One region of the Herbidospora sp. RD11066 genome, then DNA from elsewhere that is predicted to be linked to it. Evidence: riboswitches for the same ligand, from Rfam matches in the RefSeq annotation. Region 1 holds a riboswitch; the other holds the start of a gene.
What was found. Region 1 has a riboswitch for glycine ahead of gcvT (glycine cleavage system aminomethyltransferase GcvT). Riboswitches for the same ligand answer to the same signal wherever they lie in the genome.

Region 1 (4,184 bases):
GCCGCGCCGTTGGTGGGCGCGGTCACGATGCGGCCGCCCGCGGCGTTCTCCTCGTTGACGGCCAGCGCGAACAGCGTCACCCAGTCCATCGCCTGGAGCGGGTCGCGTTCGGCCGGTTCGCTCTGGAGCTGACGCTGGAGCTGGTGGGCGCGGCGGCGCACCTTCAGCCCGCCCGGCAGCACGCCCTCGCGGGAGGAGCCGCGCCGCACGCATTCGTCCATGACGCGCCACAGGTCGACCAGGCGTGACTTGATCTCGGCCTCGGTGCGGCCGAAGGCCTTCTCGTTGGCCATCATCAGGCCGGAGATCGACAGGCCGGTCTCGGCGCACTGCGCCAGCAGCTCGTTCGCCGTCAGGAACGGGTGGGGGAGCGGGGTGTCGTCGGGTTTGATGCGGTCGGCGCCGGTGGCGTTCTCGTCGACGACGAAGCCGCCGCCGACCGAGTAGTAGATCTTCTCTCTCAGGACGTCGCCCGCCTCGCCCCACGCCGTGAAGCGCATGCCGTTGGGGTGGCCGGGGAGCGAGATCTTGCGTTCGAAGACGAGGTCGTCGCCGACCACGAACGGGACCACCCGCTGCCCCATCAGGGACACCGTGCCCGCCGCGCGCATCGCGGCCAGCATGCCCTCGACCGCGTCGACGTCGACGAGCTCGGGCTTCTCACCCGACAGGCCCAGCAGCACGGCCTTGTCGCTGCCGTGACCCTTGCCGGTCAGGCCGAGCGAGCCGTAGAGGATGACCTGGACCTTCGCGGTCTTCTCGAGGAGACCGTTGTGGAGCAGGCCGCGCGCGAACTTGTGCGCGGCGGCCATCGGGCCGCCCGTGTGGGAGCTGGACGGCCCGATGCCGACCTTGAAAAGGTCGAAGACGCTGATCGCCATCAGAGGGGGATCATGACTCTGCGGCGGTGAGGGTGGCGTACTCCTCGCTGGTGAGCAGGTCTTCGGGGGTGCCCTCGACGCGGATGCGGAACAGCCAGCCGTCGCCGTAGGGGTCGCTGTTCACCAGGGACGGGTCGTCGACCACGCTCTGGTTGATCTCCACGATCTCGCCGCCCGCGGGGGCGTAGATGTCGCTGACCGACTTGGTCGACTCGACCTCGCCGACCGCGTCGCCCGCCTCGATCCGCGCCCCGGCCTCCGGAAGCTGGACGAAGACCACGTCACCCAGCGACTCGGCGGCGTAGGCGGTGATTCCGACGGTGACGGTCAGACCGTCGTCCAGCCCGGCGACCCACTCGTGCTCCTTGGTGTAGCTGAGCTCGTCGGGAATGCTGCTCACTTCTTCCTCCTGTAGAAAGGCAGGTCAACGACGTCGACCGGTTCGTGGGAGCCGCGGATGTCCACGGCTGCGGGGGTGGCGTCCACCTCGACGTAGGCCATCGCGATCGGGCGGCCGATCGACGGCGAGGGGGCGCCGCTCGTCACCTCGCCGATGGGGGTGCCCTCGGCGTCGACGACGGCGAAACCGTGGCGGGGCACCCGCCGGCCCCGCATCACCAGGCCGACCAGGCGCTTGTCCGGCTGTACGCCGGACAGCGCCGTCCTGCCGACGAAGTCGCCCTGCTTGTCGAAGCGGACGACCCGGGCCAGACCGGCGTCGGCGGGGGTGGTGGCCGAGGTGAGCTCGTTGCCGTACAGCGGCATTCCGGCCTCGAGACGGAGCGTGTCGCGGGCGGAGAGGCCCGCGGGGACCAGGCCGTGGTCGCGGCCCGCCTCCATGAGCGCGTGCCAGAGCGGCACCGCGTCGCCGGCGCTCACGAATAGCTCGAAGCCGTCTTCGCCGGTGTAGCCGGTGCGGGCGATCAGCGCCTCGACGCCCGCGACGGTGCCGGGGAGACCGGTGTAGTACTTCAGCCCGGCGAGGTCGGCGTCGGTCAGCTTGGCCAGGATCTCCGGGGAGTTCGGGCCCTGGATCGCCAGCAGCGCGTAGGAGTCGGAGCGGTCGTCGACCACGGCGTCGTGGTTCTTGGCGCGGTCGGTGAGTTCGGCCGCCACTTTGAGGTAGTTGGACGCGTTCGCGCACACCATGAACTCGTCGGCGGCCAGCCGGTAGACGATCAGGTCGTCGACGATGCCGCCGCCCGGCTCGCACATCATCGTGTAGCGGGCCCTACCCGGCTCCAGGCCGCCCAGGTTGCCGACCAGCGCGAAGTCGAGCGCGTCGGCGGCGCCGGGACCGGTCACGTGGATCTCGCCCATGTGGGACAGGTCGAACAGCCCCGCGGTGGTGCGGACTGCGGTGTGCTCGGCCGACTCACTGCCGTAGCGCAGCGGCATCAGCCAGCCGGCGAAGTCGGTCAGGGTCGCGCCGAGGCTCTTGTGCACCTCGTGCAGCGGGGTCGGTCGGGACATGAAGCGCACCTCGAATAAGGTCGGATGTCAGCATCCTCCCCCTCTGTCATGGGTGCCTGAGAGCTTCGCCCGAGTTTTGCCGGACTTTCACCTTCGGCGAGGCCACAGGCCTGCTTTCCAGAGGACACCTCGCCCGCACGGTCCTTTGCCTTGAGAGGTTCGCGGGGAGGGCTTGCTCCTTCAGGGGCCCTGGCCGGATGCCAGGGCACTCTCCCGCGCGGGATCACCGGTGTGCGGTCAGCCTAGCCGCCCCTCACCGCCGGGCGGAACCCGGCGCGGGTGACGAACGACCCGAAGACCGGCGCCTCCTCGTCGGCCTCCGGATGCCACTGGACCGCCCAGACCGTCTCGTCGAGCATGACCGCCTCGATCGTGCCGTCGTCGGCGCGGGCGGTGACCGTCAGGCCGGGCGCCAGGTGGTCGATGGCCTGGTGGTGGTAGTGGGCGGGGGTGATCTCTTCGGCGTCGTAGAGCCGCCGCAATGGTCCGGAAAGACGTACCGGAACCCTGCCGTAGACCCCCGGAGCCGGAGAGTGGCGGTCGGTGCCGCACACGTCGGGCAGGTGCTGGATCAGCGTGCCGCCCAGGGCGACGTTGAGCACCTGGAGGCCCCGGCAGATGCCGAGGATCGGGAGCCGTTGCGCCAGGGCGGCCTTGACCAGCGAGAACTCGGCGTCGTCGCGGAAGTCGCGGATGTAGCCGGTTCTCGGGTGCTGGACGCCGCCGTACCGGCCGGGGTCGATGTCGCCGCCCCCGGCCACGATCAGGCCGTCGAGACGGCCGGCGAGCTCGCCCGGGTCACCGGTGGGCGGCAGGATCACCGGCTGCCCACCGGCCCGTTCGACGTGCCTCACGTAGTCCCACGGCAGCAGCGCCGCGGTCGTGTCCCAGACCGTGAACTGTGCTTTTTCGGCGTAACACGTGATGCCGATGACCGGTCTCACAGGGGCGTCACGTAGGCGCCGGAGATGCCGCCGTCGACCAAAAACTCGGCGGCGGTGATGAACGACGCGTCGTCGGAGGCCAGGAACGCCACGGCGGCGGCGATCTCCTCGGCCCGCGCGAACCTGCCGAGCGGCACGTGCACCAGGCGGCGCTGGGCGCGCTCGGGGTCCTTGGCGAACAGCTCGCGCAGCAGCGGGGTGTCGACCGGGCCGGGGCACAGGGCGTTGACGCGGATGCCCTCGCGGGCGAACTGCACGCCCAGCTCACGCGTCATCGCCAGCACGCCGCCCTTGGACGCGGTGTAGGAGATCTGCGAGGTCGCCGACCCCATGACCGCCACGAACGAGGCGGTGTTGATGATCGAGCCCTTGCCCTGCCGCTGCATGTAGGGCAGCACGTGCTTGCAGCACAGGTAGACGCTGGTGAGGTTGACCTCCTGGACGCGGCGCCAGGCGTCCATGCCGGTGGTCAGGATCGAGTCGTCGTCGGCGGGGGAGATCCCGGCGTTGTTGAACGCGATGTCGACGCTGCCGAACTCGTCGTAGGCGGTCTGGAACATCCGGACGACGTCGTCTTCCTCGGCCACGTTGGCCTTGACGAAGATCCCGCCGACCTCCTCGGCGGCGCGCCGTCCGGCCTCCTCGTCGAGGTCGGCGAGCACGAGTTTGGCGCCCTCTTCGGCGAATCTGCGCGCGGTCGCCATTCCGATGCCCCCGGCGGCGCCGGTGATCACGGCGACCCGGTCCTGCAAGCGTTGCATGTGCTTCCTACTCCGTTGCGATGAAGACGTTCTTGGTCTCGGTGAAGGCGGTCAGCGCGTCGGGGCCCAGTTCGCGGCCCAGGCCCGACTGCTTGAAGCCGCCGAAGGGCGTCCAGTAGCGGACC
Region 2 (4,184 bases), on a different contig from region 1:
CAGCAGGGAAGAGCTGCTGGCCGCGGCCGAGATCGACGAGGAGACGCTGGCCGAGCTCGAAGACTACGGCCTGATCACCTCGACGGCCCGGTTCTACGACGAGGCGTCCCTCGAGATCGCCCGCAGCGTGGGCGCGCTGGCCTCCTTCGGCCTGCACGCCCGGCACCTGCGCACGGTCAAGGCCGCCGCCGAACGCGAGGCGGGCCTGGTCGAGCAGGCCGTCGCACCTTTGCTGCGCCGCCGGGCCCCGGGGGCCATCGACCATGCCGGGGAATCGGCACGGGAGATCACCGGGTTGTTATTACGTATCCACGCCGCGCTGCTGGAAGGGGCCGTCCGCGGCTCACTCGGCCGTTGACGCGGGTCCGGCGCGTGGGTGTTACGTTGAATGCCTGGTGAGTTGAATACCTGGTGAAATGCCGCATCCCGGAGAGTGAGCGCCTGTGTTGCAGATGGAGTTCGTGGGGGTCCGGGTGGAGATGCCCTCGAACCAGCCGATCGTCCTTCTCAAGGAGGCGAACGGCGACCGCTACCTGCCGATATGGATTGGGATGACCGAGGCGACGGCGATCGCGCTCGCCCAGGCGGACGAGCCACCGCCCCGACCGCTGACCCATGATCTTTTCCGCAACGTGCTGGGCGCGCTCAAGGTCTCACTCGAACGCGTCAACATCGTCGCGTTGCGTGACGGCATCTTCTACGCCGACCTGGTGTTCTCCAACGGCGTAGAGGTAAGCGCACGTCCTTCCGACTCCATCGCCCTGGCCCTCCGGACCGACGCGTTGATCTTCGCCAGCGAAGACGTGATGCGGGAGAACGGCGTCAGCATGGCCGATGACCAGGAGGACGAGGTCGAGAAGTTCCGGGAGTTCCTGGACAACATCAGCCCCGAGGATTTCGGCCGTGCGGGTTGAGTTGAGGGGTTATCTCACCTTCACGACGCGCCGGGGGCGGTCGTTGACTGTGCCTTTCCCCAGTCCTACGGTGCAAGTGAATCCACGGTTGTAGTTCGCGTACCCCCAGATCAGACCGTGGGATGAGAGAAAGCCGGAGGTCCGCAGTGGCGGTCAGCAGCGGCGAGGGTAACAAAGCCGACCAGCACGACGCGGTTCAGCGTGAGTCGGCGCGGGAGCGCGCCGGTGAGCAGGGCCTGCTGTTCGACGAGCGGCCCGCGGCGGTGCGTGACGACATCGGCTACCGCGGTCCCACGGCGTGTTCCGCCGCCGGGATCACCTACCGCCAGCTCGACTACTGGGCGCGCACCGACCTGGTGCAGCCGACGATCCGGCCCGCCCAGGGCTCCGGATCCCAGCGGCTCTACAGCTTCCGCGACATCCTGGTGCTCAAGGTCGTCAAACGGCTCCTCGACACCGGGGTCTCCCTCCAGCAGATCCGCACCGCCGTCCAGCACCTGCGCGACCGCGGGGTCAACGACCTCGCCCAGATCACCCTCATGAGCGACGGCGTGAGCGTCTACGAGTGCACCTCCGCCGACGAGGTCATCGACCTCCTCCAAGGAGGGCAGGGGGTCTTCGGCATCGCCCTCGGCCGGGTCTGGCGCGAGGTCGAGGGATCACTCGCGGAGCTGCCGGGGGAACTCGCGGTCGGCCCCGACAGTGACGAGGCCGACCACCCCTCCGATGAACTGGCCCAGCGGCGGAGGGCTCGGAAGACCGGTTGAGACCCCAGCTCAGGGGTACGGGTAAGGTGGTTGTAGCCATCGACCCTGCGCGGGAGAGTCCCCATCTGCACTGAATGGGGCGCCGAAGGAGCAAACCTCCCCGGAATCTCTCAGGCACCCGTACCGCCAGGCGAGGCAGCTCTGAAAAGCAGGTCCGCCGTCCAGGCGGCGCCTCACCGAAGGGGAAAACCGGCCGTCGTCGTCCGGTGAAGCTCTCAGGTTCCATGACAGAGGGGGAGACCGCCCGGTCTCGCCTGCCCTGGAGTTCCCTGTCATGACCGACCGCACACCGCTCCGTGACCTGGACGCCCCGCCGTTCGCCACCCGCCACATCGGTCCTTCCGACGCCGCCCAGGCCCGCATGCTGGAGGCCGTCGGCTACGAGACCGTCGCCGACCTGGTCGCCGTGGCGGTCCCCGACTCGATCCGCACCGCCGGGGCCCTCGCCCTGCCGCCCGCGCTGTCCGAGCCCGAGACGCTCGCCGAACTGCGCGCGCTGGCCGCCCGCAACACCGTGCTGACCTCGATGATCGGCCTGGGCTACCACGACACGATCACGCCGGGCGTGATCCTGCGCAACGTGCTGGAGAACCCGGGGTGGTACACGGCCTACACGCCGTACCAGCCGGAGATCTCGCAGGGGCGCCTGGAGGCGCTGCTCAACTTCCAGACCGTGGTCAGCGACCTGACCGGCCTCGACGTCGCCGGCGCCTCCCTCCTGGACGAGGCCACCGCCGCCGCCGAGGCGATGACGCTGGCCCGCCGGGCCTCCAAGGTCAAGGCCGACGTGTTCGTGGTCGACGCCGACGCGCTCCCGCAGACCAAGGCGGTGCTCGCCACCCGCGCCGAGCCGCTCGGCATCACCCTCGTCGAGTCCGACTACACCGGTGAGCTGCCCGAATGTTTCGGGATCCTGGTGCAGTATCCGGGGGCCTCGGGCCGGGTGGCCGACTTCCGGGCGCTGGCCGCGAGCGCCAAGGCGGCCGGGGCGGTCGTGACCGTGGCGGCCGACCTGCTCGCGCTGACCGTGCTGGAGGCGCCCGGCACCCTCGGGGCCGACATCGCGGTCGGATCGTCGCAGCGCTTCGGCGTCCCGCTCGGGTTCGGCGGTCCGCACGCCGCCTACATGTCGGTACGTGAGGGCCTCCAGCGGCAGATGCCCGGACGCCTGGTCGGCGTGTCGATCGACGCCGACGGCCGCCCCGCCTACCGGCTGGCGCTCCAGACCCGCGAGCAGCACATCCGCCGCGAGAAGGCGACCAGCAACATCTGCACCGCCCAGGTCCTGCTGGCGGTGATCGCGTCGATGTACGCCGTCTACCACGGCCCCGAGGGCCTGCGCCGGATCGCCCTGCGGGCCCACCGGCACGCCGCCGTGCTGGCCGCGGGGCTGCGCGCGGGGGGCGTCGAGGTCGTCCACGACGAGTTCTTCGACACCGTGACCGCCCGCGTGCCGGGCCGCGCGGCCGCGGTCGCGGCGGCGGCCCGGGACCTCGGCGTCAACGTCCGCGAGGACGGCGACGACCACATCGCGGTGGCCTGTGACGAGAAAACCACCTCCGCGCACCTGAGCGCCGTCTGGACGGCCTTCGGCGTCGACGGCCCCTCCGTGGACGATCTCGACATCTCCACCGACGACGCGCTGCCCCAGGGCCTCCAGCGGACCACCGGCTACCTGACCCACCCCGTCTTCCACGACTACCGGTCGGAGACGGCGATGCTGCGCTACCTGCGCAGGCTCCAGGACAAGGACATCGCGCTCGACCGGTCGATGATCCCGCTCGGGTCGTGCACGATGAAGCTCAACGCGACCACCGAGATGGAGCCGATCACCTGGCCCGAGTTCGCGTCGATCCACCCGTTCGCGCCCGCCGAGCAGACCGACGGCTACACCGACCTGATCCTCAGCCTGGAAGACTGGCTGGCCGAGGTGACCGGCTACGACGCCGTCTCCATCCAGCCCAACGCCGGGTCGCAGGGCGAGTTCGCCGGCCTGCTGGCCATCAGGGCCTACCACCGTGCCGGGGGCGACCACGAGCGCGACGTCTGCCTGATCCCGTCGTCGGCCCACGGCACCAACGCCGCCTCCGCCGTCATGGCGGGCATGCGGGTCGTCGTGGTCGCCTGTGACGCCGACGGCAACGTCGACATGGCCGACCTCGACGCCAAGATCGCCAAGCACGCCGACCGGCTGGCGGCGATCATGGTCACCTACCCGTCGACCCACGGCGTCTACGAGCAGACCATCGTCGACCTGTGCGCGAAGGTCCACGAGGCCGGCGGGCAGGTCTACGTCGACGGCGCCAACCTCAACGCCCTCGTCGGCCTGGCCAAACTGGGCGAGTTCGGCGCCGACGTGTCCCACCTGAACCTGCACAAGACCTTCTGCATCCCGCACGGCGGCGGCGGCCCCGGCGTCGGCCCGGTCGCGGTCAAGGCCCACCTGGCCCCGTTCCTCCCGGGACGCGGCGTCGTCGGCCCGGTCTCGGCCGCGCCGTTCGGA

Region 2: it holds a riboswitch for glycine, as region 1 does, so the genes downstream of both, gcvP (aminomethyl-transferring glycine dehydrogenase) here and gcvT (glycine cleavage system aminomethyltransferase GcvT) in region 1, are expected to answer to the same signal.

The regions. Positions count from the first base shown of each region.
Region 1 covers NZ_BAAGDO010000004.1:618,957-623,140, forward strand. The annotation lists gene ACYQ78_RS19625 (L-serine ammonia-lyase) at 1-881, opposite strand, end outside; gene gcvH (glycine cleavage system protein GcvH) at 892-1,281, opposite strand; gene gcvT (glycine cleavage system aminomethyltransferase GcvT) at 1,278-2,354, opposite strand; glycine riboswitch at 2,388-2,482, opposite strand; glycine riboswitch at 2,483-2,580, opposite strand; gene ACYQ78_RS19640 (gamma-glutamyl-gamma-aminobutyrate hydrolase family protein) at 2,597-3,298, opposite strand; gene ACYQ78_RS19645 (3-oxoacyl-ACP reductase) at 3,295-4,059, opposite strand; gene ACYQ78_RS19650 (aldehyde dehydrogenase family protein) at 4,067-4,184, opposite strand, start outside.
Region 2 covers NZ_BAAGDO010000002.1:254,959-259,142, forward strand. The annotation lists gene ftsR (transcriptional regulator FtsR) at 1-358, shown strand, start outside; gene ACYQ78_RS07595 (bifunctional nuclease family protein) at 444-914, shown strand; gene ACYQ78_RS07600 (MerR family transcriptional regulator) at 1,061-1,681, shown strand; glycine riboswitch at 1,722-1,817, shown strand; glycine riboswitch at 1,818-1,919, shown strand; gene gcvP (aminomethyl-transferring glycine dehydrogenase) at 1,956-4,184, shown strand, end outside.